Regions from separate parts of the Arthrobacter sp. CC3 genome, predicted to be linked through region 1. Evidence: riboswitches for the same ligand, from Rfam matches in the RefSeq annotation. Region 1 holds a riboswitch; each other region holds the start of a gene.
The links. A riboswitch is a leader RNA that binds a small molecule or an ion and turns the genes downstream of it on or off. The one in region 1 is predicted to bind thiamine pyrophosphate.
Positions count from the first base shown of each region.

Region 2: another riboswitch for thiamine pyrophosphate. It lies ahead of PV761_RS17140 (ECF transporter S component); the one in region 1 lies ahead of PV761_RS09415 (bifunctional hydroxymethylpyrimidine kinase/phosphomethylpyrimidine kinase).
Region 3: another riboswitch for thiamine pyrophosphate. It lies ahead of thiO (glycine oxidase ThiO); the one in region 1 lies ahead of PV761_RS09415 (bifunctional hydroxymethylpyrimidine kinase/phosphomethylpyrimidine kinase).

Region 1 covers NZ_JARCCY010000012.1:51,480-61,109, reverse strand. Annotated here, with positions in the region: gene PV761_RS09425 (vitamin K epoxide reductase family protein) at 1-98, opposite strand, end outside; gene PV761_RS09420 (Rne/Rng family ribonuclease) at 568-3,936, shown strand; TPP riboswitch at 4,068-4,165, shown strand; gene PV761_RS09415 (bifunctional hydroxymethylpyrimidine kinase/phosphomethylpyrimidine kinase) at 4,148-5,737, shown strand; gene rplU (50S ribosomal protein L21) at 6,061-6,369, shown strand; gene rpmA (50S ribosomal protein L27) at 6,430-6,693, shown strand; gene obgE (GTPase ObgE) at 6,810-8,399, shown strand; gene proB (glutamate 5-kinase) at 8,464-9,561, shown strand; gene PV761_RS09390 (glutamate-5-semialdehyde dehydrogenase) at 9,588-9,630, shown strand, end outside.
Region 2 covers NZ_JARCCY010000031.1:16,717-26,346, reverse strand. Annotated here, with positions in the region: gene PV761_RS17175 (Na+/H+ antiporter subunit A) at 1-537, shown strand, start outside; gene PV761_RS17170 (Na(+)/H(+) antiporter subunit C) at 534-1,121, shown strand; gene PV761_RS17165 (Na+/H+ antiporter subunit D) at 1,118-2,773, shown strand; gene PV761_RS17160 (Na+/H+ antiporter subunit E) at 2,770-3,315, shown strand; gene PV761_RS17155 (monovalent cation/H+ antiporter complex subunit F) at 3,312-3,590, shown strand; gene mnhG (monovalent cation/H(+) antiporter subunit G) at 3,580-4,038, shown strand; gene PV761_RS17145 (DUF4235 domain-containing protein) at 4,063-4,326, opposite strand; TPP riboswitch at 4,477-4,619, shown strand; gene PV761_RS17140 (ECF transporter S component) at 4,693-5,325, shown strand; gene PV761_RS17135 (ATP-binding cassette domain-containing protein) at 5,342-6,985, shown strand; gene PV761_RS17130 (energy-coupling factor transporter transmembrane component T) at 6,982-7,785, shown strand; gene PV761_RS17125 (UDP-N-acetylglucosamine 1-carboxyvinyltransferase) at 7,891-9,414, shown strand; gene PV761_RS17120 (glutamate--cysteine ligase) at 9,487-9,630, shown strand, end outside.
Region 3 covers NZ_JARCCY010000008.1:48,184-57,813, reverse strand. Annotated here, with positions in the region: gene PV761_RS06645 (SDR family NAD(P)-dependent oxidoreductase) at 1-14, opposite strand, end outside; gene moeB (molybdopterin-synthase adenylyltransferase MoeB) at 96-1,295, opposite strand; gene PV761_RS06635 (TetR/AcrR family transcriptional regulator) at 1,380-2,048, shown strand; gene PV761_RS06630 (DUF3107 domain-containing protein) at 2,100-2,324, shown strand; gene PV761_RS06625 (hypothetical protein) at 2,371-2,673, shown strand; gene PV761_RS06620 (4a-hydroxytetrahydrobiopterin dehydratase) at 2,680-3,345, opposite strand; gene PV761_RS06615 (thiazole synthase) at 3,373-4,191, opposite strand; gene thiS (sulfur carrier protein ThiS) at 4,197-4,433, opposite strand; gene thiO (glycine oxidase ThiO) at 4,430-5,767, opposite strand; TPP riboswitch at 5,754-5,873, opposite strand; gene thiE (thiamine phosphate synthase) at 5,900-6,580, shown strand; gene PV761_RS06595 (ferritin-like fold-containing protein) at 6,581-7,255, opposite strand; gene PV761_RS06590 (RNB domain-containing ribonuclease) at 7,297-8,772, shown strand; gene PV761_RS06585 (DEAD/DEAH box helicase) at 9,072-9,630, shown strand, end outside.

The DNA of each region.
Region 1 (9,630 bases):
TCCCGGGTCATGGGAGGCAAGCCTTCCCGGGCCGCTGAACGTTCGCGGAGGTCACCGTCCACCAAGTCGTTCTGCATGGAATTGGAGATGCTGGGCATGGGATGTCGCGTCCTTTTTCTAGAGGGCTCCTCGCCCTGATTGTAACGCCGGAGGCTGGACTGGCCCCACAGACTCCTCCCCGCCGCTCGTTGATCGTGGGTCGGATCGCGCCGCTTCCGCGTTGATTGACTGAGCGTATGAGAGAATGAAGCTGGCTGGAATACGATCCACATTCGAATTTCAGTCCGGTGGCTTGTTTGTAAGATCGCCAATGATGAGCAGGGCATGCTCCGGATCCACGATAGATCCCGGACTACCTGCAATGCCATTGGACGGCACCTGGTTGTGGCTTTGAGAACAACGGGTTTCAGAACAACGCTACCGGCCCTCCAGGGCTGCCGCACCCCACTGCCGGTGCGAACCTGAGGGTATCCAATTGACTTCTGTCAACGCCTGCGGGTTTTGACAATATGTGCCCCAATGGGTGCCGGATGTGGCGGTGCGTCAGGGGCAGGAGTGTCGCCACATATGGATAATGACCAGGTCCAAGCCGTTAATGAAGAAACCGCTGCTAGCGAAGAGGCAGTAGCGCCCCCAGCGCCCAAGCGGGCGGTCCGGACACGGCGCAAAGTTGTCCCCAGGGCTGAAGCCATCGAATCGGAGCCAGCCCGGGCGGAGACCCCTGCCGCAGAAGCCCCGGCAGCCGACGCCGCTGCAGAGGAAAAGCCGCCGGCGCGCCGCAGCCGTTCACGGAAAAAGGTGGAGCCCGCTGAGCCGCTTCCGGTATTCGCCGATGACGCGTCGGTGACGGTTGCTGCAGAGCAGGTTGAAACCGGGCAGGGTGAAGCCGGGCAGGCACTTGAGGCGCCGGCAGAAGCCGCCGTCGTCGAAAAGCCTGTCCGCCGCCGTGCCTCACGCGCCAAAGCCCCGGCCAAAGCCGCCGACGTCCAGCCGGCCGCTGAGCCTGCCGCCGCCACGGAAGCCGCGCCCGCTGCCGAATCCGTAGCAGCAGAACCCGCAGCAGCAGCAGAACCCGCAGCAACAACTGAACCGGCAGCAACCGAACAAAACGTGGCCGCCGCCGGCCAGGAACCCGCCGCTCCCGTAACTGCCGAGCCGGAGCAGCCTGCAGCGGCTGAAGCCGCCAGCCCCGTCGGTGCGCTCTTCCTCGAACCCGGCGCTGTCACCTCCATGATTTTCCAGGCACCGGACCTGAGCGCCGTGGTCCGCCCGGCAGCCGCGCCTGCCGCGGCCAAGGAAAGCGACGAGGAGACGGAGGACGAGGGCGAGGATGTCGACGCCGGTGGCTCGCGCCGCCGTCGAAGCCGCGGACGCCGTGGCCGCAGCCGCGTAACCGACCGGGAATCTGCCCGCGAATCCGAGGCTGGCGAAGGCGCCGGGGACGAGGACGCCGATGAGGAGTCCATCGTTACCGCGGACGACGGCGTCACCTCCCGCCGCCGCCGCCGCCGCCGCCGCGGCGACCAGGACCTTGAGCTCACTGGCGGGGGAGACGATGACCCGCCCAACACCGTGACGCGCGTCCGTGCGCCCCGGGCCATCAGCGAGGCGCCCGCTAACAACCGCGTCACGTCCGTCAAGGGCTCCACCCGGCTTGAGGCCAAGAAGCAGCGCCGCCGCGAATCCCGCGACACCGGCCGCCGCCGCACCGTGATTACCGAGGCGGAGTTCCTGGCCCGCCGCGAATCCGTGGACCGCCAGATGATCGTCCGCCAGCGCGATGACAGAATCCAGATCGGCGTCCTGGAAGACGGCGTCCTGGCCGAGCACTTCGTTTCCAAGACCCAGCAGGACTCCCTGATCGGCAACGTGTACCTGGGCAAGGTCCAGAACGTCCTGCCCTCCATGGAAGCCGCATTCGTGGATATCGGACGCGGCCGCAACGCCGTGTTGTACGCCGGCGAGGTCAACTGGGACGCCGTCAACCTTGAGGGCAAGCAGCGCCGGATCGAGAACGCGCTGAAGTCCGGGGACTCCGTATTGGTCCAGGTCACCAAGGACCCGGTCGGCCACAAGGGCGCCCGCCTGACGAGCCAGATCTCCCTGCCCGGCCGCTACCTCGTCTACGTTCCCGGCGGTTCCATGACCGGGATCTCCCGCAAGCTTCCCGACGTCGAGCGCAACCGGCTCAAGCGGATCCTGAAGGACCGCCTCCCCGAAGATGCCGGCGTTATTGTCCGCACGGCCGCCGAGGGGGCGTCCGAGGAAGAGCTGACACACGACATCAACCGCCTGCGCGCCCAGTGGGAAGGCATCGAAGGCCAGGCCACGTCCACCAAGATCCTTGCGCCGGAGCTGCTCTACGGCGAACCGGACCTCACCATCAAGGTGGTCCGCGACGTCTTCAACGAGGACTTCTCCAAGCTGATCGTTTCCGGCGAGGAAGCCTGGGACACCATCGAGGCGTACGTCACGTACGTGGCTCCGGACCTGGTGGGCCGGCTCGAAAAGTGGACCAAGGACACGGACATCTTCGCGGCCTGGCGGATCGACGAGCAGATCCACAAGGCCCTGGACCGCAAGGTCTTCCTGCCTTCCGGCGGCTCCCTGGTGATCGACCGCACCGAAGCCATGACCGTGGTTGACGTCAACACCGGCAAGTTCACCGGCAGCGGCGGCAACCTTGAGGAAACCGTCACCAAGAACAACCTGGAAGCGGCCGAGGAAGTGGTGCGCCAGCTGCGGCTCCGCGACATCGGCGGCATCATCGTCATTGACTTCATCGACATGGTGCTCGAATCCAACCGCGACCTTGTGCTTCGCCGCATGGTCGAGTGCCTCGGACGCGACCGGACCAAGCACCAGGTTGCCGAAGTCACCTCGCTGGGCCTCGTGCAGATGACCCGCAAGCGCATGGGCACCGGGCTCCTGGAAGTCTTCGGCGAGCAGTGCGAGGCATGCGCCGGCCGCGGCATCGTCACCCACGACGAGCCCGTGGAACACCGCCGCGCCAACGTTGTGGCCGCCGAACACCACGTGCCGCGGACGGAAACCCAGCAGCCACCCCGTACGGAGCGCAAGAGCCGCCGACGCGGCAAGGGCGGCCAGCCGTCTTCCGAGGCTGCTCCGCTGACGCCGGCTCCTGTGCACCACGAGCCCACCGACGCCGAGCGCCATGCCAAGGCTGAAGCGACCCGCGTGGCGCTGGCCAACATCGCAGCGGCAGCGCATGCTGCCCACCTCCACGATGCCGAGGCCGGCCATGCAGCCCCTGCGGCCGCGGCCGCAGCAGCACAGGCAGTAGGCCAGGCACTGGCAGCCCAGGCACAGGGCGCCCAAGCCCCGGCCGGGCAGGCAGGAGCGCCCGCGCGGCCGGCTCCGACGCAGGCCACCCCGTCTGCACCCGCTGCGGCCCGGCCCGCGAAGGTGTCGGAAACCGAGGTGGCGGCTGCAGGGCGGCCGGCAGCGGTCCTGACCTTTGGCGGCGAAAAAGTGGCACTGCCGTTCGTAGAGCACGCCGGGGAAGCTCCTGCCTCCGGACCGGCACTGACCCTTGACCGCCTGGCCGAAGCTTTCGCCCACCTTGGTGAGCCTGCCGCGGCAGAGACTCCGGCATCACCGGTTGAACCGCAGGCACCGGCGGTCCAAGAACCTGCAGCGCAGGCACCGGCGGTCCAGGCTGTTGAAGCCGACTACACCGACCACACCGCGGTGCAGGGCCGGGCCCGCCGTCCCCGCCGCAACCGAAGCGCGAGCCGTGCCCAGGGCGCAGCGAACGAGACGTCCGTGGAACACCACGAGACTGCCCCGGTTGCCGCATCAGGGCACACGCACGAAGCCAAGGCACCTGAGCCGGCGAAGAAGGATGCGCCCGCCAAGGCGCCGGCCAACGAGCCGATCATCCTTGGCGTGGGGGTCCCGGCCTCGGAACTCTGAGCCAACGAGCTTTGATCAGGCCAGGCTCTGGTTCAGCCAGCTGACACCGCGGGTGCGGCCCGGGACAGGCGTAGCAATACGCGTGTTTCGGGCCGTGCCCGCGAGTTCGTTGCGGGGAAAAGCTAGGCTAGGGGACTGACACGGGGTGCCGCGCACAGGGCCGGCTGAGATCCAGACCCGTTGAACCTGTCCGGTTAGCACCGGCGAAGGGATGTCTCCTTTGGCTTCATCATTCCTGCCCACTCCTGCCACCCCCGTAGCGCCTGCACCGGGAGGCGGCCCGCTGCGCAGCACGCCGCGGGTGCTGGCCATCGCCGGTTCCGATCCGTCCGGCGGGGCGGGAATCCAGGCGGACCTCAAAAGCATTGCCGCCACCGGGGGATACGGCATGGCTGCCATTACCGCCCTGACGGCACAGAACACGCACGGTGTCCGGGCGGTCCACGTTCCGCCGGCCGGCTTCCTGACTGCGCAGCTAGAGGCCATTAGCGACGACATCAGCATCGACGCCGTGAAAATCGGCATGCTGGGCGACTCTGCGGTGATAGCCGCCGTCCGCAGCTGGCTGGAGAAAGCCCGTCCCGCCGTCGTGGTTCTTGACCCCGTAATGGTCGCCACCAGCGGGGACCGGCTCCTGCAGGAGGCTGCCGAGGCCGAGCTGCGGGAACTGCTGCCGCTGGCCGACCTCATCACGCCGAACCTGGCCGAACTGGCGATGCTGCTCAACGAGCCACTGGCGGACAACTGGGAAGCGGCACTCGGCCAGGGCAAGCGCCTCGCCGCGCAGGCCGGCACCACCGTGCTGGTCAAGGGCGGACACCTCGACGGCGGCGAATGCCCCGACGCCCTCGTCAACACTGAAGGACTGCTCGCCCAGGACGTTGTGGTGGTCCCCGGCGCGCGGATCGACACCAGGAACAGCCACGGCACCGGCTGTTCCCTGTCCTCGGCCATGGCCACCGCGCAGGCAAGGCTGGGGGATTGGGAGGCATCCCTGCGGGCAGTGAAGCCGTGGCTGCAGGGAGCGCTCAGGGAAGCCGGAGCGCTGGAGGTGGGAACGGGCAACGGCCCGGTGCACCATTTCCACCATCTGGCGCCGAAGGGCCAGGATGCGCTGGCCGCAGGGGAGTTCGCCGCGGCGCTCCGGCAGGACGCCGGAGCGGACCTGGATGACATCTACGGGCTGGACTTCATCCGCGGCCTCGCCGACGGCTCCCTTACCGAGCAGCACTTTGCGTATTACCTTGCCCAGGATGCCATCTACCTGAACGGCTATTCCAGGGTTCTGTCCCGTGCCGCCGCCATTGCCCCCACCGAGGCCGAACAGCTCTTCTGGGCCCGCTCGGCGCAGCAATGCCTGGAAGTGGAGTCCGAACTGCACAGGACGTGGCTCAGCACCCGGAACGTGGACGCCGCCCTGGGACCGGTCACCAAGTCCTACGTGGACCACCTGCTGGCCTCATCTGTTTCCGGAAGCTATGGAGTGCTCGTGGCCGCGGTGCTGCCGTGCTTCTGGCTTTACGCCGAGGTGGGTGCCACCTTGCACGGTCAGTTCGAGGCGGCCGGGTCGCCGTCGGGCCATCCCTACGCCGAGTGGCTCCGCACGTACGCCGACGAGGAATTCGCCGCCGCCACCAGGGAGGCAGTGCGTATCACCGACGACGCCGCACAGGCTGCCTCTGCAGCAGAACGGCAGGCCATGCGCCTGGCCTTCCGGCAGTCGTGCCGCTACGAGGTGGACTTTTTCGACGCGCCGCGCGTGCATGCTGCACCGCAAAGTGTTCCGGAGCCGGTAAGGTAATGGGGCACGGTTCCGGAAGTCGTTGCAGCGGCAGTCTGTATTGCACAGAGTGGCGCCTATCACGTACTACCGTCGGAGCCAGCCTCATTTGCGGCCGAAGGCAAAATTAGCGTAGTCTAGATCTTCGGTGCTTACGCCAACACTTGGGTTATGACCCCGGAACAGTCTGTTTGGAATGACAAGCGGAATGGTTCGTGGGATAACTCATGGGTTCCCCCGGGGAATCCACCGGCGTTGAGGCACAGCGTGAGCCAGGCCAAACAATTGGACCCAGGTTCCGCACGCAAATCTAGTAATAAACGTCGAGAGAAGTGAGTTCCCCAGTGGTGTACGCGATTGTCCGCGCAGGCGGCCGCCAAGAGAAGGTTTCCGTTGGAGACTTCGTTACCCTGAACCGCGTCCCCGGTGGAGCCGGCAGCACCATTGAGTTGCCCGCACTGCTCCTGGTAGACGGTGACAAAGTCACGTCTGCCGCTGCGGACCTGGCCAAGGTAACGGTTACGGCTGAGATCCTCCAGGACCTTCGTGGTCCGAAGATCGTCATCCAGAAGTTCAAGAACAAGACCGGGTACAAGAAGCGCCAGGGTCACCGTCAGGAACTGACCAAGGTCAAGATCACCGGTATCAAGTAACCTTCCGTTACTTTCAGGTTTTCAGCAGATTCCCCAGAATTTTTAAGGCAGGCATTTCAAATGGCACATAAAAAAGGCGCGAGCTCCACTCGCAACGGTCGTGACTCCAACGCCCAGTACCTCGGCGTCAAGCGCTTCGGCGGCCAGGTAGTTTCCGCAGGCGAGATCATCGTCCGCCAGCGTGGCACCCACTTCCACCCGGGCGCCGGCGTTGGCCGTGGCGGCGACGACACCCTGTTCGCCCTGACCCCCGGCGCTGTCGAATTCGGCACCCGCCGCGGCCGTCGAGTCGTGAACATCGTTGCTGCTGCAGCTGCAGAGTAACAACAAGATCTAAACCGGTGGAGCGGGCCATGATGGCCCGCTCCACTGTTCTTTTAACCGCATTACAATCAATTTGGGCGTCCAAGACGGTCAGGTTAAGCACAGAGGAGATTCACGTGGCGAGCTTTGTAGACCGGGTAGTACTGCACGTATCCGGCGGTACCGGCGGTCACGGCTGTGTCTCCGTCCACCGCGAGAAGTTCAAGCCCCTGGGCGGTCCGGACGGCGGAAACGGCGGCGACGGCGGCGACGTCATCCTGCGCGTTGACCCCCAGACCACCACGCTGCTGGACTACCACCACGCGCCGCACCGCCACGCCACCAACGGCGGACCCGGCATGGGCGACTGGCGCGGCGGCAAGAACGGCGAAACCCTGATCCTTCCCGTTCCGGAAGGCACCGTCGTCAAGACCAAGGACGGTCGCGTGCTGGCCGACCTCGTCGGCGAAGGCACCGAGTTCATCGCTGCCGCCGGCGGCCCCGGCGGGCTCGGCAACGCCGCACTTTCCTCGCAGAAGCGCCGCGCCCCGGGCTTCGCGCTGCTCGGCATCGAAGGCGAATCCAGCGACATCGTCCTGGAACTGAAGTCCATTGCGGACATCGCCCTGGTGGGCTTCCCGTCCGCCGGCAAGTCCAGCCTGATTGCCGCCATGTCCGCGGCACGCCCGAAAATTGCCGACTACCCCTTCACCACGCTCATCCCCAACCTGGGCGTCGTCCAGGCCGGCGACGTGCGCTTCACCATTGCAGACGTCCCCGGCCTCATCGAGGGAGCCAGTGAGGGCAAAGGCCTGGGCCACCACTTCCTGCGGCACGTGGAACGCTGCGCCGCGCTGGTTCACGTCCTGGACTGCGGAACGCTCGAGGCTGACCGCGATCCGCTGTCCGACCTCGCCATCATCGAAGCCGAGCTCGAAAAGTACGCGGTTGACATGAGCTACGCCGGCAGCGACGGCGAAGTCGTCCCGCTCAACCACCGGCCGCGCCTGGTGGCCCTGAACAAGGTGGACCTGCCGGACGGCAAGGACATGGCCGAATTCGTCCGGCCCGAGCTTGAGTCCCGGGGCTACCGCGTGTTCGAAATCTCCGCCACGAGCCATGAAGGCCTGCGCCAGCTTGGCTTCGCCATGGCGGAGATCGTCAAGGCCGCCCGGGACGCTGTGGCCGCCACGCCGCCCAAGGTCCACGCCCCGGTGCTGCGCCCCCGCGCAGTCAACGAGTCCGGCTTCAAGATCCGCCGCGAGGAAAAGAACCTCGAGCCGCTGTTCCGCGTTTTGGGCGACAAGCCCGTGCGCTGGGTCAAGCAGACCGACTTCACCAACGAGGAAGCCATCGGCTACCTCGCGGACCGCCTGGCCAAGCTGGGCGTCGAAAACGAGCTGTTCAAGCAGGGCGCGAAGCCCGGCGACACCGTGGTGATCGGTGAAGACGACGGCGTGGTCTTCGACTGGGAGCCCACCATGATGGCCGGCGCCGAACTGCTTGCCTCGCCGCGTGGCACGGACGTCCGCTTCGCCGACATCGGCGACCGCCCCACCCGCGGTCAGAAGCGTGACGAGCAGCAGGAGCGCCGCGACGCCAAGGCTGCGGCCCGGGCCGAGCTGGAAGCCGAACGTAAAGCCGGCATCTGGACTGAATCAGTGAGCGGCCGCCGTGCCGCACAGCCGCTCAAGGAAAGCGGACTGACCACCGAGAATGAGGAGTGAACCCCCACACGTGACCGATAATTGCGCAATTGTCATCGAGGAACCCAGGACCGACGACCGCAGCATGCTCGCCAGGGCGCGCCGCATCGTGGTCAAGGTCGGATCGTCGTCGCTCACCAGCATCCAGGGTGGAATTTCAGAAGAGGCGCTGATCGGGCTTTCGGACGCGCTGGCCGCGAAGTGCAACGCCGGTACGGAGATCATCCTGGTGTCCTCCGGCGCCATCTCGGCCGGCCTGGCCCCGCTGGGCCTGGTGAAGCGTCCCCGGGACCTCGCCACCCAGCAGGCAGCCGCCAGCGTGGGCCAGGGGCTCCTCATGGCCCGCTACACGCATGCCTTCGCAGCACACGGCGTGACCGTGAGCCAGGTCCTGCTGACCGCGGATGACCTGATGCGGCGCAGCCACCACATGAATGCTTTCCGCGCCCTGAACCGGCTCCTCAACCTGGGCGTTGTGCCCGTGGTCAACGAGAATGACACCGTGGCCACGCACAAGATCCGTTTCGGTGACAACGACCGGCTGTCCGCCCTCGTGGCGCACCTGGTCCGGGCCGATGCCCTGGTGCTGCTCTCCGATGTCGACTCGCTCTATGACGGGCCGCCTTCAAAGGGTGCCAAGCGGATCGCCCAGGTGGACGGCCCCCAGGACCTTGAGGGCGTCAATATCGGCAAGCCCGGCAAGGCAGGCGTGGGAACCGGCGGCATGCAGACCAAGGTGGAGGCCGCCACGATGGCAGCCGATTCGGGAATCCCCGCGCTGGTCACGTCCACCGCCAACGCCGCAGCAGCCTTGAACGGCGAGGACGTGGGGACCTGGTTCTCCGTCAACAGCGGCCGCAAATCGGTGCGGATGATGTGGCTCGCCCACCTTGCGCACGTGCAGGGCCGGCTGTTAATCGACGACGGCGCCGTCAAGGCTGTCCGTGACCACCGCTTCTCGCTGCTCCCGGCCGGGATCACAGCCGTTGAAGGCACCTTTGAATCAGGCGACGCCGTCGAGATGGTTTCGCCGGACGGTACGGTCATCGCCCGCGGGCTGGTCAACTATTCCTCGGACGAACTGCCCCAAATGCTGGGACGTTCCACGGTGGAACTGGGGGAGTCCCTCGGCCGCGGCTTCGACCGTGAGGTTGTTCACGTTGATGACCTGGTTCTGGTCTAGCGGGCTGATTCGCCTAGACTTGAATGATGACTGAGGCACTGATTCACCAAGCCGCCGAGAAATCCCACG
Region 2 (9,630 bases), on a different contig from region 1:
CTGGTGGCCGGGCGCACCATGGCTCCCGAGCGCCGCTCCATCATCTTCGAAGTGGTGACGCGCCTGGTGTTCCACTCGATGATCGTCTTCTCCATCTACCTGCTGCTGGCCGGCCACAACCTGCCCGGCGGCGGCTTCGCCGGCGGGCTGACGGCCGGACTAGCCCTGACCATCCGGTACCTTGCCGGCGGCCGCTTCGAACTGCGCGAGGCCACCCCGGTGGGCGCGGGAACGCTCCTGGGCATCGGTCTGGCCACGGCCGCGGCCTCCGGGGTGGTGCCGCTGCTGCTGGGCGGGCAGGTGTTCCAGAGCGCCATCATCGAACTGTGGCTGCCGGTGTTCGGCGACATCAAGTTCGTCACCTCCACTATTTTCGACATCGGCGTCTACATCGTGGTGGTGGGACTGGTGCTGGACGTGCTGCGCAGCCTGGGTGCCGAAATCGATGAACATTTTGAAGAAAACCCGGCCGGCGAGACCGAAGGGCAGGAACCCGAAGGCGTTCCCGCCGAAACCACCGGGAGGGGTAAGGCATGAGCGTCAACCTGACACTGCTGACGGTCATGGGCGCGCTCTATGCCTGCGGCATCTACCTGATCATGGAACGCAGCCTCACCAGGGTGCTGCTGGGCCTGATGCTTTTGGCCAACGCCACCAACCTGCTGATCCTCGCCACCGGCGGCTATGCCGGCCTGGCGCCCATGTTCAGCAAGGACACGGACCCCCGCGACTACAACGACCCCCTCCCGCAGGCACTGATCCTGACCTCGATCGTGATCTCCTTTGCCGTGACCGCGTTCATGCTGGGCATCATCTACCGGACCTGGGTGCTGGCCCGCCGCGATGAGATCCAGGACGACGTCGAAGACATCCGCGTCGCCGAAACCCCCAGCTTCGATGCCGAGGACGACTCCGAGATTCCGGTCGAGACCTCCGAGTTTCCGCTGACCATGATCGGCTCCGACGGCCGGGGGATTTCCGACTCTGGCGTTTCCGGCACCGAGGACGGTGGCGCGACCGTGAAGGCGGGCGACCACCGGATCCGGGCCAAGGACGCCGCCGCGGAAGAACAGCCCGGCTCCCAAAACGTGACCCCCGGCCCGGAAGGAGGCGTGAAGTGAACATCGCAAGCTTTGCCCCGCTCGCCGTCGTACTTCCCATCCTCGGCGCCGCCCTGACCTTCGTGCTGATCCGGCACTCGCGGGCGCAGCGGGCCGTCAGCATCACGCTGCTTTCGCTGACCCTGCTGCTGGAGTGTGTGCTGCTGGCCTCCGTCTGGGACGGCGGAACGGCTGCCGTCAACATCGGCGGCTGGCTGCCGCCGTGGGGCATCGTGATGGTGGTGGACCAGTTCTCGTCGCTGATGCTGGTGGTCTCGTCCACCGTCAGCCTCGCCGTGCTGGTGTACGCCACCGGCCAGGGCATGGCCGACGGCGACCAGGACGCCCCGCTGTCGATCTTCCACCCCACCTACCTGATCCTGGTGGCCGGGGTGTCCAACGCCTTCCTGTCAGGGGACCTCTTCAACCTCTATGTGGGTTTCGAGATCCTGCTGACGGCAAGCTACGTGCTGATGACGCTCGGCGGAACGGGCCCGCGCATCCGCGCCGGCGTGACCTATGTGGTGGTCTCCGTGGTGTCGTCCGTCCTGTTCCTGATCGCCATAGCCATGATCTACGGGGCCACCGGAACCATCAACATGGCGGACCTCGCGATCAAGCTCGCAGACCTGGACTCCGGGACGCGGACGCTGCTGCACGTGATGCTGCTGGTGGCCTTCGGCATCAAGGCGGCTGTCTTCCCGCTGTCCTTCTGGCTGCCTGACTCGTATCCCACCGCGCCGGCCCCCGTCACCGCCGTGTTCGCCGGCCTGCTGACCAAGGTGGGCGTCTACGCGATGGTGCGCACAGAGACGCTCCTCTTCCCCGGGGACTCGCTGAACACCCCGCTGATGGTGGCCGCCTTGCTGACCATGGTGGTGGGAATCCTGGGTGCCCTGGCCCAGAGCGACATCAAACGTCTGCTCTCATTCACCCTGGTGAGCCACATCGGCTACATGGTGTTCGGGCTGGCCATGTCCTCCGTGGCAGGGCTTGGCGCGGCGGTGTTCTACGTGGCCCACCACATCACTATCCAGACCAGCCTGTTCCTGGTCACCGGCCTGATCGAACGCCGCGGCGGAAGCTCCTCGATCGACCGTGTGGCCGGCCTGGCCAAGCTGTCCCCGATCCTGGCCCTGCTGTTCTTCATTCCCGCCATGAACCTGGCCGGAATCCCGCCGTTCTCCGGCTTCCTGGGCAAGCTCGGGCTGCTGCAGGCCGGTGTGCAGCTCGGCACCCCGTTGGCCTACGCGCTGGTGATCGGCGGCGTCCTGACCAGCCTGCTGACGCTCCTGGCCATCGCCCGGGTGTGGAACCGCGCGTTCTGGCGCAAGCCCGAGGACGCCGAGAACCCCGACCCCGTGCTGCTGGCCGCCCCCGAGGACTCCGACACCGGCGACCGCGCGGGCAAGCGCAACGTCACGCTGCTGCCGCGGACCATGGTGGGATCCACCCTGGGGCTTGTCGCCTTCGGCGTGGCGCTCACCGTCTTCGCCGGGCCGCTCTTCCGGGTGGCGGACCAGTCGGCCGTGGAGATGCTGGACAGGAGTTCCTACATCCAGGCGGTGCTGGGCGAAAACGCTCCGGTGCCCCCGGTCGCGCAGCCTGAACCTGCGGAACCGCAGCCGGAAAGCCCGCAGCCTGAGGGCCAGCAGCCGGAGGTCCAGAAGTGAACCGCCGACGGATCTCAATCCGGCAGGAACTGCCCCTCCTCGTCTGGCTGGTGTTTGTCTGGGGTGCGCTCTGGCAGGACTTCAGCCCCGGGAACCTCCTGTTCGGAGCCCTCATCGCCGTGGTGGTGGCGCGCTTGTTCTACCTGCCGCCGGTGGAACTGGGCGGCCGGTTCAGCATCGTGCGGGCAGTCCCGTTCGCCATCGTTTTCCTGGGCAAAGTGGTGGCCGCCAGTTTCCAGGTGCTGTACCTGGCGGTGGCCCGCGGGCCCAAGGTGACCAACGCCGTCGTCGCCGTCCAGCTCCGCAGCCATTCGGACCTGATGGTCACTGCCACCGGCCACGTCATCTCGCTGATTCCAGGCTCACTAGTGGTGGAGGTGGACCGCTCCACGTCCACGCTCTACATCCACGGGCTGAACGTGCGGAGCGGGGAGGACATCGTGAACCTGCGCAAGGAAGTCCGGGATGCCGAGGCGGCACTGATCCGGATCATGGGCACGCGTGAAGAACTGGCCGCACTGAAACAGGAGGTGGGCGCATGATGGAAGTCGTCCTGACCGTAACGGCCGTGATCCTGTCGCTGGCGGCAGCGGGGGCCATTGTCCGGATCGCCATCGGCCCGTCGCTGCTGGACCGGGTGCTGGCCTCGGACGTGCTCCTGGCCATCATCGGTGCCACGCTCTGCATCGATATGGCCGTGAACCGGCACCTGAACAACCTGATGCTGCTGGTGGCGCTGTCCATCATCGGGTTCATCGGGTCCGTGACTGTGGCGCGCTTCGTGGCCGACCGGCGGGAGCAACCCAATGAATCCTGAACCATCCGCCGTGGACACCGTCATCGACGCCGTGTCTGCCGTTTTTATGGTGGTGGGCGCCGTGATGTCCCTCGGCGCGGCCATCGGCCTGTTGCGCTTCCCCGACCTGATGAGCAGGATGCACGCTGCCACCAAGCCGCAGGTGCTGGGCCTCTTCCTGCTGCTGGCCTCGGTGGGCCTGCAGCTGCGGACCTGGTGGGTGTGGCCCGCACTGTTCGTGGCGTGGATCTTCCAGGTCCTCACCGTTCCCGTATCCGCGCACATGGTGGGCCGGGCCGGCTACCGCACCAAGCACCTGCACAGGGAGCTGCTGACGACGGACGAACTGGAGGCCGTGGTGCAGAAGGCGGCGGACAAGAAGACCGCCGACGGGCGGGCCGCCGGCGGCCAGGAAGCAGACGAGCGCGCAGCGCACGACGGTCCCGCCGACGACGGCGCGTCAGCCTAGCGGGGGCCCGCAGGACGGTTGGGCCTAGACGATGTCCTGGGTCTTGGCGAAGCGGGTGATGGCACGCTGCGTGCCGCGGTTGGCCAGGACCTGGATGATGGCGCTGACAGCGGCCGAGACCAGCGCAAAGGTCAGGGCGCTGCGCAGGGTGGTGGGGACGTCGTTCTTGTCGCCCTTGGGGGGCTTGCGTCCGGTGACCTTTTCCCAGACGACGTCAACGGCCTTCGTGCCGGCAAATCCGGCCAGCAGGCTCACTCCGGTTCCAAGCAGCTTGATGAAAAAACTCATTCCAGTACCCCTAACAGGTGGGAGACGGCGGAAACAGGGCTTCCCCTAGCCTAGCCGCATCAGGCCGCCCCCATCACCGCGCATTGTGACAGCCGCCCCGGGATTTCGCGGGCCTGCGGGTGTAAACTGGTCCACGCCCACAAGGGCGAATTGATACGACAGGGGAGCGTCGCCGTCGGGCATCACTGGAACAGTCCAGGGAACCGGAGGCGGGCGCTGAGAGTGCGGACAGCCGCAGACCCTCGAACCTGATCCGGTTAGTACCGGCGCAAGGGAGTCGAGTTCTCAGAGTGTCCGGCAGCAGGCGGCGGAAGCCGCGGCCCTTGCCGGGAAACACTCTCCCCTCCTGTACCTCAGGAGGAAGACATGACTGATATTTCTGCAAAGCAGGCGTTGCCGCACAGCAAGTACAGCTGGCGCGTGGTGGACATTGTGGTTGCCGCGTTGATCGCAGTGGCCGGCGGCGTCATTTTCTGGGCCTGGTCCCAGGGCGCCGCCGCCGTTACCCCGGCCATGAACGCCGTTTACCCGCCCCTGACCGGCCTCATCGCCGGCGGCTGGATGATTCCCGCCGTCCTGGGCATGCTAATCATCCGCAAGCCCGGAGCCGCACTGTTCTGCGAAACAGTGGCTGCCACAGGTGAGCTGATCATGGGCTCGCAGTACGGTGCCTCCGTGCTGTTCTCCGGCTTCGTGCAGGGGCTCGGCGCCGAAATCATCTTCGCGGTGTTCGTGTACAAGAAGTTCAACCTGCCCGTTTCGCTGCTGGCCGGTGCCGGTGCAGGCCTCTTCTGCGGCCTGAACGACTCGTTCGCTCCGTGGGGCTGGAACGTCGCCTACGCGGCCGGTGACAAGCTGGCCTACATCATTTTCACCGCCATTTCCGGCGCCATTATTGCCGGTGCGCTGTCCTGGATCGCCACCCGCGGCCTGGCCCGGACCGGTGTGCTCAGCTCCTTTGCCTCCCGCAAGGCAGCAACGGAGCCCGTCTTTTCCTGACGAACGCACCCCGCTCATGACATCTTCGGACAACGTCCGCCCGGCTGCGGTCACGGCACGCGGCTGGGGCTGGCGGCACGCCGGCCGGTCCCAGCCCGCCGTCCACGGCCTGGACCTGGACATCCAGCCTGGCGAACGCGTGCTGCTGCTGGGCCCCTCCGGCGCGGGCAAATCAACACTGCTGCACGCCCTGGCCGGGGTACTCGGCGACAGCGACGCCGGCGCCCACCATGAAGGCACGCCGGACGCCGACGACTCGGACGAGACGGGCACCCTCCTGATCGACGGCGCCCCGCCGCGTGCACAGCGCGGCCGCGCCGGCCTGATGCAGCAGGACCCCGAGACGCAGGTGGTCCTGTCCCGCGTGGGGGACGACGTCGCCTTCGGCGCCGAGAATCTGGCCGTGCTCCGTGCGGACATCTGGACGCGCGTGGGAGAAGCTCTCGACGACGTCGGGCTGGCCCACCTGCCGCTGGACCACCCGACGTCGGCCCTCTCCGGCGGGCAGAAGCAGCGCCTTGCGCTTGCCGGCATCCTTGCCATGCGCCCGGGACTGCTGCTCCTCGACGAGCCCACGGCCAACCTTGACCCCCTGGGGGTCCTGGAGGTCAGGGACGCCGTGGGCCGATGCCTGGACAAAACCGGGGCAACGCTGGTGGTGGTGGAACACCGCGTGGGCGTGTGGAAAGACCTGGTGGACCGGATCGTGGTGCTGCAGCCTGGATCGGCCACGGATTCCGCCGTGCTCCTGGACGGGCCGCCGGACCAGGTCCTGGACCAGGCCCGGGACATGCTCGTGGCCGCCGGCGTCTGGGTGCCCGGGTATGTGCCCGCCACCCGCGCACGTTCCGGTGCCGCGGGGCCGGATGCCGCGGGGCTGCCCGGTGCGGGGCTGCCCGGTGCGGGCGGGCCCGGTAACGGGAACCTCCTGCTGGCTGCGGAGCACCTCGCCGTTTCCCGCGACCGTCCCCGCCGGCGCCGCTTCAAATCCATCCCGCCTGTCCCGGTGCAGTCGGACATTACTGCGCAGGTCCGGGCCGGGCAGGCGCTGACCATCACAGGCCCCAACGGTTCCGGCAAGTCCACGTTTGCCCTGACCCTCGCCGGGCTGCTGCGCCCGGTGGCCGGCACGGTTTCCGCCACGGTGGACCTCAGCGAAGGCGCCGGCATTGATCCGTACAAGTGGAAAGCGGACCAGCTGATCGCGAGGATCGGCACCGTGTTCCAGGAGCCGGAGCACCAGTTCGTCACCGGCCGGGTGCTGGATGAGCTGATGTTCGGTCCGCGGCATCTTGGCCATGGTGAGGAACGCGTGGACGAGCTCCTGGAGCGCCTCCGGCTGACTAAACTCGTGGACGCCAACCCCTACACTCTCTCGGGCGGGGAGAAGCGCCGGCTGTCCGTCGCCACCGTGCTGGCCGCCCACCCCCGGGTGCTGATCCTGGACGAGCCCACCTTCGGCCAGGACGCAAACACCTGGGCGGAGTTGGCCTCCTTCCTGTCGGAACTGCTCGACGCCGGCACCGCCGTGGTGTCCGTGACCCACGACCAGGAATTCAGCGACGTCCTGGGCGGCACCGAGCTGAAACTTGGTGCGCCCGAACTCAAACTCGCCGGGCAGGAACCCGGCCTGCGCAACCCGGAGGTGGCAGCACCATGAGGGAAGCCTTGACCCTGAACGCGAACCACGCCCTGCTCACCCGGGCCAATCCGCTGGCCAAGTTTGCGGTCGTGATGCTGATGACCGTGGTGCTGGCGCTGTCCATCGACTGGGTGTCCGCCTCGGTGGCCCTGGCCTTCGAACTGCTGCTCTTTCCGCTGGCCGGACTGACCGTCGCGTTGCTCTGGCAGCGTGGCTGGCCGCTGATCCTGGCGGCGGCACTGGGCGGCTGGAGCACCTCGATCCTGGCGCCGGACACCGGAACGGTCCTGCTCGACGTCGGCATCTGGTCCATCAGCGAAGGGTCGCTGGAGCTGGGGCTGGGATTCCTGCTGCGGGGACTGGCGATCGCCCTCCCTGCGGTGCTGCTGATGAGCTGCACGGATCCCACGGACCTGGCGGACGCACTGGCCCAGAAGGCGAAGCTGCCGCACCGCTTTGTCCTCGGCACGCTGGCCGCCATGCGGCTCGTGGGGCTGATGGCGGAGGAATGGCAGACCATCGGCATGGCCCGGCGTGCCCGCGGCGTCGGTTCGCACGGAACGCCTGCACAGCGACTCCGGGCAACGCTCGGACAGAGCTTCGGGCTCCTGGTGCAGGCCATCCGCAGGGCTTCACGGCTGGCGGTCACCATGGAGGCGCGGGGCTTTGGCGGTGCGCAGCGGACGTGGGCGCGGGAGTCCACGTACAGCATCCTGGACGTCTGGGTGGTCCTCGGCGGGCTGTTGATTGCGGTCGCGGCTGTATGGGCGGCGGTCAGCGCCGGGACGTGGAACATGGTGTTCCTCGAGCAGAAATAGGCCGCACGTCACCGATATATCGCACGAAGTGGATAATCTGTGACTTCAACTGCAGTTTCCGGCGTTTCGCGTCGACTAATAGCTCATGGGTGATATTTTCGTCCTATGACTCAAGAGACTGCTGAACACGTAGGCCTGCTGCTCCGCGATGCCCGCACCGAGAAGGGCTGGACCCAGGGGCAGCTTGCCGGCGAGCTGGGCACCAGCCAGAGCGCCATCGCCCGGATGGAGCAGGGCAAGCAGAACCTCAGCCTCAAGATGATCCAGCGGCTCGAGGCGATTGTGGGACGCAGCATCGTCAAGGTGGGCCGGCCGCAGATGACGCACCTCCGGGTGGAAGGCGGCCGCACGTTGTCCGGTTCGGTGGACGTCAACAGCAGCAAGAACGCCGGCGTGGCCCTCCTCTGCGCGAGCCTCATCAACCGCGGCACCACCACGCTGCGCCGGCTGGCCCGGATCGAGGAAGTGAACCGGATCGTGGAGGTCCTCACCAGCATCGGCGTCGAATGCACCTGGCTCAATGCCAACGATCTGCAGATCCGCCGACCCGCCGTTTTGGACCTCGACTCCATGGACGTGGAGGCGGCCCGCCGCACCCGCAGCGTGATCATGCTGTTGGGGCCGCTCCTGGACGAATCCGCCGAGTACCGGCTCCCGTATGCGGGCGGCTGCGACCTGGGCACCCGCACCGTGGAGCCCCACATGCAGGCCCTGCGCCAGTTCGGCCTGTCGGTGGAAGCCACGTCCGGCTTCTATTCCGTGCAGGCACCCCCGGCCGACGGCGACAACCGCACCTTTGTGCTGAGCGAACGCGGTGACACGGTTACCGAAAACGCCATCATGGCGGCCGCCCACCGCCGCGGCACCACGGTGATCCGCAATGCCAGCCCCAACTACATGGTCCAGGACCTCTGCTTCTACCTGCAGGGCCTGGGAGTGGAGATCGACGGCGTTGGGACCACCACCCTCAAGATCACGGGGCAGCCGTCCATCGACGTCGACATCGAATACTTCCCCTCCGAGGACCCCATCGAGGCGATGAGCCTGATTACCGCCGGCATCGTGACCAACTCCGAGGTCACCATCCGCCGGGTTCCCATTGAATTCATGGAGATCGAACTCGCCACCCTGGAGCAGATGGGCCAGGAACTGGAGATCTCCGGGGAATACTTTGCCCGCAACGGCCGCACCCGCCTGGTGGACGTCACCACGAAACCTTCCGCGCTGCATGCCCCCACGGACAAGATCCACCCCATGCCGTTCCCCGGCCTGAACATCGACAACCTTCCCTTCTTCGCCGTCATTGCCGGCAACGCGGAAGGCCAGACCATGATCCACGACTGGGTCTACGAGAACCGCGCCATCTACCTGACCGAGCTGAACAAGCTCGGAGCCCGCGTCCAGCTGCTGGATCCGCACCGGATCTACGTCAACGGACCCACACGGTGGCGCGCAGCCGAAGTGGGCTGCCCGCCGGCCCTCCGCCCGGCCGCGTGCATCCTGCTGGCCATGCTGGCCGCCCGCGGGGTTTCGGAGCTGCGAAACATCTACGTGATTGAGCGCGGGTACGAGGACCTGGCCGAGCGGCTCAACACCATCGGCGCCAAGATCGAGTACTTCCAGGACTGAGCGGTTCCATGCCCAATAAGGGCTCTCTGACGGCGCCTGTCTAACCGCGCGTCACGGGGGCACAATGTATGCATGCGAACTTTCGGGGTTGAGGAAGAGCTGCTGATTGTGGACCCCGTGACCGGGGAGCCGCTGGCGCTGGCGGACGCCCTCCTGACAGGGCGGAAGCTCGCTGCCGACGACGCTCCGGACAAACCGCGGATTCCGGATCCGCAC
Region 3 (9,630 bases), on a different contig from region 1:
GTGTCCTGGTTCATTGCTGGGCCTTCCTCGGTGTGCGGTGGCGCGGCTGGTCAGAAGCGTGTTCAGGCTTGGTCAGAAGCGTGTTCAGAGTCCGGTCAGTACACCGGCTTGGAAGGCTCCACTTCCCGGACCCAGGCAAGGATGCCGCCGTCGAGGTGGCTGACCCGCTGGTAGCCTGCCTTGCGCGCGGCTGCCAGGACAGCTGCTGAGCGCGTCCCGGCTTTGCAGTGGAACACGATGTCCTTGTCCTGGGGCAGCTGGGCCCACGCCTCCCCCGCCAGGATCGTGCCCTGCGGGATAAGGACGGAGCCATCGATGCTGACGATGTCATGCTCGCCGGGCTCGCGGACGTCCACGAGTTCGAAATCCTTCAGGCCGGCTTTGCGCGAGGCCAGCATGGTGGCCAACTGCGGGGCCGTCACAGTGTCTTCCTTGGCAGTCTCAGCCTCCGGAACTATTCCGCAGAAGGCCTCGTAGTCGGTGAGTTCCGTGATGCGCTCGGCGGCCGGGTCGCGTGCCACCCTGATCTCCCGCCAGCTTCCGCCGAGGGCGTCGAACAGCGCAACGCGCCCCAGCATGGAGCGCCCGACGCCGGTGATCAGCTTGACTGCCTCGGTGACCATGAGCGAGCCGACGGCGGCGCACAGCATCCCGAACACGCCGCCCTCGCCGCAGGAAGGCACCGAGCCGGCCGGCGGCGCCTCCGGGTAGAGGTCGCGGTAGGTGGGGCCGTACTTCTCCCAGAACACGCTGACCTGGCCGTCGAAGCGGAAAATCGAGCCCCAGACGTAGGGTTTGCCGAGGATGGCGGCGGCGTCATTGACCAGGTAGCGGGTGGCGAAATTGTCGGCGCCGTCCAGGATGAGGTCGTAGCCGGCGAACAGCTCCAGCGCGTTCGAGGCGTCCAGCCTGACATTGTGGAGCTGAACCTCCACCAGGGGGTTCAGAGCGGCAATGGAGTCGCGGGCTGACTCGATCTTGGGCTTTCCCACATCCGCAACCCCGTGGATGACCTGGCGCTGCAGGTTGCTCAGGTCCACGGCGTCGTCGTCGATGATTCCCAAGGTTCCCACGCCCGCAGCGGCAAGATAAAGCAAGGCCGGCGAGCCCAGGCCGCCGGCACCGATAACCAGGACCTTGGCGTTCTTGAGCCTGCGTTGGCCCAGCGTGCCGATTTCGGGAATGATGAGGTGGCGGGAGTAGCGCTCCACCTCTTCGGCGGTCAGGGCATCCGCCGGTTCCACGAGGGGATCCAGGGTTGCAGGGACAGGAGTTGCGGTGAACGTGGAAGCCATACTTCAATGTATGCCCGAAGATGCCGCCAGGTCATATTACCCGCGCGTAAAGTGTAGGTAACTGCAATCGAAAGAAGGCCAACAGTGGTTCATCATGCACCGGTTGATCGGACACAGGCCGGGAAGGCAGCCGCGGGACAGGCGCGCACCGGCGGTGCGCGTTCAGCGCGGCTTCCGCGTGACGAACGGCGCGCCCAGCTGCTGGCCGCCGCGCAGGAAGTCTTCGTGGCCAACGGCTACCACGGTGCGGCCATGGACGAGATCGCGGAAACGGCCCACGTCAGCAAGCCGGTGCTGTACCAGCACTTCCCTTCCAAGCGCGAGCTCTACCTCGCCCTGCTGGACAGCCACCTCAGTGCCCTGACCGAGTTGATGATGGGGGCGCTGAATTCCACCGACGACAACGACGAACGTGTCCAGGCGGTCATGCGGGCCTATTACCGCTTTATTGCCAGTGACGACCAGGCACACCGCCTGGTCTTCGAATCAGACCTGATTAATGACAGCGACGTCAGCTCCAGGCTCGAAACATTCAACAAGGCTTTTGCCGATGCCATCGCGCGGGTCATCGCCGAGGACACCAAGCTCCCCATGCTGGAGGCCCAGCTGCTGGGGCGCGGACTCGCCGGAATGGCGCAGGTCAGCGCGCGTTACTGGCTCGAAACCGACGGAAACCTGGACCTCGATGTGGCCAGCGACCTGATCTATCGTTTAGCTTGGCGCGGAATCTCCCGCTTTCCCAAGGAAACCTAGACTACAAATAGAGAACACCTTTAGAACTTTGATTGGCTGGGAGGCCTCGCTGTGGAAGTAAAGATCGGCATTCAGAACATCGGCCGCGAAATTGTGCTGGAATCGGCTCAGGATGCTGACGCTGTTGCAAAGCTCGTCGAGGAAGCCATCGCCAAGGGCTCCGAGCTTCGCCTGGCTGACGAAAAAGGCCGTGTGGTCATCGTTCCCGCCAACGTCCTGGGCTACGTCGAAATCGGGGCAGAAGAAGCCCGCCGCGTCGGTTTCGGCCAGCTCTAGGCCCCCGCTTAGCCCAACCCGCCCCGCAGCAAGGAGTTCGCCGAAAATGCTTTCCCTGGTCATCGTGGCCCTGGTCACCGCTGCCGCAGGCTTTGTTGTCTGGGCCAACGACCGGCGCCACGCGAAGTACGGCATCGCCATGCCGCCGGGCGTCTCCGTCGCCGTGGGGATGCTGAGCTGGATCATCTTCATGGCAGCGGGGCTTGGCTACCAGCCCGGCCTGACGTGGATTCCGTGGGTTCTGCCCATGGTCCTGGGCACCGGGGCGGCACTCGCCGCCGCGGTGTACCTGGGCCGCAAGCGCACCCTGCATGACACGAGGCAGCTGACGGCCGCCCTCAGGCTCTAGCCGGAGCTACAGATCCGGTTCGTGCCCTTCCTCGGTGCAGAGGCACAGCCGGTTTCCCTGAGCATCCGTGACCACCACCCAGTTGGGTGCGTGGTCACGGTTCATTAAGGCCCCTGTGGCGGCTGTTTTCTCCAGTGCCGGGCCGGATTCCGCCTTGCTGCGGTGGATGTCCAGGTGGAAGCGGTTCTCGTTCGGGGCGGGCGTTTGCTGGAACCAGACTCCGGGGCCGCGGCCGTAGGGGTCAACCAGGTCGCCGTACCGGCCTTTCCGGTAGCCAAGGGCAGTCCGCCACACCTCGGAAATCTCGTCGGGGTTTGCCGTGTCGATGGCGATCTCCACCGTCCGGTACAAGCCGGGTTCCACGGCCGCCGAGGCCGCAGCGGCCGCCAGGCTCACGGCCGCAGCTGCGGCGACGTCACGCTCCGTCACCTCCGTGCCGGCGTCGTGCGAGGTGAAGCGGATGAACACCCTGTTGTAGCGCCAGTCCAGGTCCGGGTGGTGGTTTTGTTCCTCAGCAAGGCGCCCGACGGCGGCAATCAGGTCAAGCGCTCCGGCCGCCGTCGGCGTCTTGAAAACGGTCACCAGGCCGCCCAGCCGGTACCTCCAGTCGGGCAGGTCCGCCAGGGCGGCGTCGATCCGGGCTCGGGTCAGAACATCTTCCTTGCCGGTCACCGCTGGCTCCTTGCATGGTTCGGACTGCTACAGGAACTCCGCCCGGCCTTCCATGGCGGACGAGGCAAGGGCGTGTTCGCGGCGCGGAATCCGGCCGGCCGCCTTCGCCAGCCTACCGGCGATGACAGCGTGTTTGAAGGCCTCTCCCATCATCGCCGGGTTCTGCGCCCGGGTCACTGCGGTCGCCAGCAGCACGGCGTCGCAGCCCAGCTCCATGGCCAGGGCCGCGTCGGACGCCGTACCGATGCCGGCGTCCAGCACCACGGGAACGGATGCCCTGGAAACGATGAGCTCGATGTTGTGCGGGTTCAGGATGCCCAGGCCGGTGCCGATGGGCGATCCGAGCGGCATGACGGCCGTGGCTCCGAGGTTCTCCAGCCGCAGGGCCAGCACGGGATCGTCATTCGTGTAGGCGAACACCTTGAACCCGCGGTTGACCAGTTGTTCGGTGGCGTCCACCAGCTCAACGGCGTCCGGCAGGAGGGTGTGTTCGTCGGCAATCACTTCAAGCTTCACCCAGTCCGTTTCCAGGGCTTCCCGCGCCAGTTCCGCAGTCATGACGGCGTCGCGTGCCGTGAAGCAGCCCGCCGTATTGGGCAGCACCCTGATGTTGTGGTCCACCAGGAGCTGGAACAGCGAACCCGTTTCCGCCGGGGAGTAGCGGCGCATGGCCACGGTGGTCAGCTCCGTGCCCGACGCGATTAGAGCCGCCCCCAGGCCGTCCAGGCTGGGCGCGCCGCCGGTGCCCATGATCAGCCGTGATCCCAGGTGGACACCGTCCACGATGAAGGGGTCCGCCGTGTGCTGTGCGGTCCCTGCCGCGCCGGCAACCGTAGTTCCTGCCATGATGCTCAACCTCCCTGTACTGCGGTAACGAGTTCGACGTCGTCGCCCTCGGCGAGCGCCGTGACGAACCACTGGCTGCGCGGCACCACCTCGGAGTTCCGGGCCACTGCGACGCCCAGTTTCCGACCGTCGGCGGCCTGCCCGCTGGGGGCGAGGTTCCTGCCCGTGACCTGGCTGATGAGGGTGGTGACGGACGCGCCGTCCTCCACCGCATGGACGGTGCCGTTCAGAGTGATGTTCATGCTGTTTCCTTGTTCGGGTCAATTGTGACGATGTTCAGTGGCGCTGCCGGCGTTCCCGGCGTCGGCGAGGGGACGGAAAACCGGTCGGGCCGGAAGGGCGCCCAGCGGGGATCGGCGTTGCCGTCCATGAGCTGCCTGCAGATGGACCCCGCCGCAGGAGTGAGCAGGACACCGTGCCGGAAGAACCCGGTGGCAATGATCAACCCCTCGACGTCGCCGCCGGTTCCCGCGGCGGCTACGCGCCCCAGCAGGGGCGCGTTGTCCGGTGTTCCCGGACGGGCCCGCGCCGTGGCTTCCAGGAGTTCCAGTTCGGCGACGGCCGGAACCAGCACCTGCGCGTCACGGAGCAGCTGGTAGACGCCGCCGGCGGAAACAGCTGAACGGGCCGGCGTTGCGTGTTCGGTTCCAAGGCCGGCAGCCTCTGCCCCCGGGAGGGCGTCTTCACGCTGGGTGGCCCCGATCACCACGGTTCCGTCCTGCCGGGGCACGATGTAGACGGGAACCCCATGGACCATGCCGCGGACGGTGGATGTCAGCAGCGGCCGCAGGTAGGCGGGGACCCGAAGGCGCAGGATGTCGCCGTACACCGGGCGGAGGGGCAGCTTCAGTCCCGCCGGCAACCCGTTGAGGGCCGCAGACTCCAGCCCGTTGGCAATGATCGTCTCCCCGGCATGCACCGCACCTCCCCCGGCCAGGCTGACGCCGCTGACCCGCCCGTCCGCCCACAGCAGGCCGTCCGCCCGCCGGCGCACGGCGGAACCTGCCAGCGACTCGGCGATCAGGGCAAGGAGCTTGCGGGGATCCACCTGGTGGTCCGCCGGGATGTCGAAGGCACAGGAGATTCCGGGGCTCAGCAACGGTTCCCGTGCCCGCGCCTCCCTGACAGTCAGCGGTTCCACCGTGAGGCCGCTCGACAGCTGGACGCCGCGCAGGTCGGCGAGCGCCCGGCGGTCGGCGGCGTCGGCACCCACGGCGAGGGTCGACGTCGTGAGGTAGCCGGTGTCCGGGCCGCCGCTGCCGGATTCCCCGGGTTTCCCCCGGGGTTGAAGGCTCGCGGCAAAGCCGGGCCACAGCGCGGAGGAGTGAAGCATGAGCTCCAGGAGGTCCTCCTCCTGGTAGTGGAGTTCGCTGACCGGTGCCAGCATGCCGGCGGCGGCCCAGCTCGCTCCGGTGCCGGGCGCGTCATCGATGAGCACCACGGACCGGCCCGACTGCCGGGCCTCCCAGGCGATGCCGTGGCCGATGATTCCACCGCCAACCACGGCGACGTCGGCGCTGATGTCGCGGCTGCGCGCGGCGGGGCTGCCCGTTGGGGATTGCGGGGTCATTGTCATCCTTCCCTACGCCGGTACTAACCGGATCAGGTCAAGCGGTCGGCTCTGACGCCCTCTCAGCCCTGCAGCTTTGTGACAGCTGCCGCGGGCTCCCGCGGTACTCCCCCAGTTTAGGGGAACTAGGCTGGTGCCATGACCGAGCAAGCTCTCCTCACTGACGCCCGCCTGTACCTCTGCACCGACGCCCGCACGGATCGCGGCGACTTCGAAGACTTCGTCGATGCCGCCTACGCCGGCGGCGTCGACATCATCCAGCTCCGCGACAAGAACCTGGAGGCAGCCGAAGAACTCGAGCTTCTTGATGTGCTGCAGTCCGTTGCGCGCCGCCACGGACGCCTCTGGTCGGTCAACGACCGCGCGGATGTCGCCTCGCTCTCCGGCGCACCGGTGCTGCACATCGGGCAGAAGGATCTTCCGCTGGCGGCTGCCCGGAAGTTCCTCGGCAACGACGCCGTAATCGGCCTGTCAACGCACGGCACCGAACAGATCGACGCCGCGGTGGCCGCCTCCCGCGGTACCGGCGGGCTGGACTACTTCTGCGTGGGGCCGGTCTGGGCCACGCCCACGAAGCCGGGCCGGGCCGCCGTCGGCCTCGACCTGGTCCGCTACGCGGCCCGGGCCAGCGGCAACGAAACAGCAGGCGGGACCACGGTCCCGTGGTTCGCCATCGGCGGCGTTGACCTGGGCAACGTCGAGCAGGTGGTGGCTGCAGGGGCGCAGCGGATCGTGGTGGTCCGCGCCATCACCGAGGCTGACGACCCCGCCGCAGCCGCGCGGTCACTGCTCGAAGCGCTCGACGCCGGCGCATCCTGACTACCCGGTCAGTCCGAGCTGCGTCATCCGCTTGGAGTGGTTTTCCGCCAGCCCGGCGATCAGGCCGCTGACCAGCTCCTTCGCCGCGGCGGTGTCCTCACCGCCGATCAGGTTTCCGGGGAACGCGTGCTCGTAGCTGACGCGCTGTGCCTGGGTCAGGGCTTCGCCCAGCAGCCGCCTGCCCCAAAGCGCCAGCCTGGAGGCGAGCCTGGGATCATCGGCGAGGGCGCCCTTGAGCCGGTCGCGGAGAACCTCCGTCGTTTCATCGGAGGCCTGGATCTGTTCGATGAGCTCCCGTGTATCGGCGTCGACGTAGTGTGAGATGGCCCGGTAGAAGTCGGCGGAGACCGTGTCGATGACATAGGCCTTCATCAGCGATTCGAACCAGTCGGCCGGGCGTGTCCGCGAGTGGAAATAGTCCACTGCCGGCTGGAACGGCAACATGGCGTCCTCGGCGTCGAACCCCCTGGCCTCGAGCCTGGCGCTCACCAGTTCGTAGTGCCGGAACTCCACTACGGCGATCCTGCCGAGCACGGCACGGTCGTGGAGGGTGGGTGAATAGCGCGCGTCGGCGGCAAAACGCTCAAAGGCCGACAGCTCGCCGTAGGCCATCATTCCGAACAGGTCTGTGACGAAGCGGTTGTAGCGAGCAGTGTCAGCCGAGGTTGAGCTCATCGTCCAAGACTAATGGCGGAAATGGAGCTAACCTGACTTTCGTGTCCCATCATCGCCTGACTCCAAGTGTCCACGAACAGACCAACCGGCTGGCCGACGCGCTGAACGCGCTCCGCACGGAGTTGGAACTGCCGGGGCCTTTCCCTGACGATGTCCTGCAGGATGCGCTGGCGGCCATTGCGGAACACAAAATGCCGGACCTGGACCTTACGGATGTGGGCTTTGTGACCATAGATCCGGCGTCGTCCACGGACCTGGACCAGGCCCTGTTCATCGAGCGGTCCGGCGACGGATACAAGGTGTTCTACGCCATCGCCGATGTGCCGTCCTTTGTGGCACCGGGCGGGGCGCTGGATGCCGAAACCCGCCGCCGGGGGCAGACGTTCTACGCCCCGGACGGGCGGATTCCGCTGCACCCGGAAGTCATCAGCGAAGAGGCAGGCAGCCTGCTGGCCGGCCAGTTGTGCTCCGCTTTCGTCTGGGAGTTCGACCTGGACGAAGCAGCCCGCGTGCAGTCGGTGCTGGTGCGCCGCGCCAAAATCCGGAGCCGTGCCAAGCTCAGCTACAAGGGCGTCCAGGCCGAACTCGACGCCGGCACTGCCGCCCCCGTCCTGCAACTGCTCAAGGAAGTAGGGCTCAAGCGGGTGGAACTGGAGAGGCTGCGCGGCGGAGCCAGCCTGAACATGCCGGAACAGGACATCGAACAGCTGCCCGACGGCGGCTACCGCATTGTGGCTGCCCCGTCCCTTCCGGTGGAGGACTGGAACGCCCAGATCTCCCTCATGACCGGCATGGCCGCGGCGGACCTCATGCTCGAAGGCAAAGTGGGCATCCTGCGGACCATGCCGTCCCCCGATGAACGCTCGCTCCTGCACTTCAAGCGGCAGACCAACGCGCTCGGAAAGCCCTGGGACGGCCGGGCCAGCTACGGGGAATACCTGCGCTCCCTTGATCCCACCGACCCCCGGCAGCTGGCCATCCTGCACTCCGCCGGCATGTTGTTCCGGGGCGCCGGCTATACGCCCTTCGACGGCACCGTGCCGAAGGACGCCATCCAGTCCGCAATCGGAGCTGCCTACGCGCACACCACGGCCCCGCTGCGGCGCCTGATTGACCGTTTTGTCCTCGTGATCTGTGAGGCCCTGAGCAACCGGACCGCTGTTCCCGGCTGGGCCCGTGACGCCCTGCCGTCCCTGCCGGAGATCATGGCGGCCTCGGACCAGCTGGCAGCAAGGATGGAGCGGCTGGCCCTGGATACGGTGGAGGCCGCCCTCCTCGTCAACCACATCGGGCAGGAGTTCGACGCCGTGGTCATCTCCGGGTCCAAACCGGGCAAGACGAACGGAAACGGCGGCGGCAACGGCAACGGCAACGGACCGTCCGGCATCATCCAGATCGCGGACCCCGCGGTGACGGCCAGGTGCCCCGGCGAACTCGAATCCGGCACCACTGTCCGGGTCAGGCTGATCTCCTCGGACATCGACACACGCGAGATCCGGCTGGAGCTGGTGGAGTGATTGAGGATTGACTATGGGCCGTGCCCGGGGCGTCAGTCGGTGATGGTTGCGGTCAACAGCTAGACTGAAGGGGTAGTAATGGATGCCCGGTCGTTGATTTCCATGATTTTTGAATTCAACAAGCCCGCCCCTACGCGATCTTGAGATACACCCGTTGGTCCCCAGTGCCAGCATTTAGATAGCCCGCGATCGGCTTCCACTGGATTTGCTTGCGCGCCTGAGCGTGCTCCGGAACGGCCTTGCGGCCGGCCCCGTTGAGCAAGCAGCGCCAATGCCCAAATGAATAAGGAAACTCCCCTGTGAGTGAATTGCACACGCACCAACTTCTGACCGACGACACCGGCACCGAATCGATCGAGCCGGAAGAGACCATCATCTCGGACGAAAAACCGCACGAGATCGAGGAAAAAACCTTCGCCGACTACAACGTCCGCGCCGACATCGTCGAGTCCTTGGCCGACGCCGGAATCACCCACCCCTTCCCCATCCAGGCGATGACCCTGCCCGTGGCCCTCGCCGGCCACGACATCATCGGCCAGGCGAAGACCGGTACCGGCAAGACCCTGGGCTTCGGCATCCCCGCGCTGCAGCGCGTGGTGGGGCGCGACGACCCCGGATTCGACAAGCTGGCCGTCCCGGGCGCCCCGCAGGCCCTGGTGATCGTTCCGACCCGCGAACTCGCCGTCCAGGTGGCCAAGGACCTGGAAAATGCCGCGAAAAAGCGCAATGCCCGCATTGCCACCATCTACGGCGGCCGCGCCTATGAGCCGCAGGTGGAAGCCCTGCAAAAGGGCGTCGAAGTTGTTGTCGGTACCCCCGGCCGCCTGATCGACCTGTACAAGCAGAAGCACCTGAGCC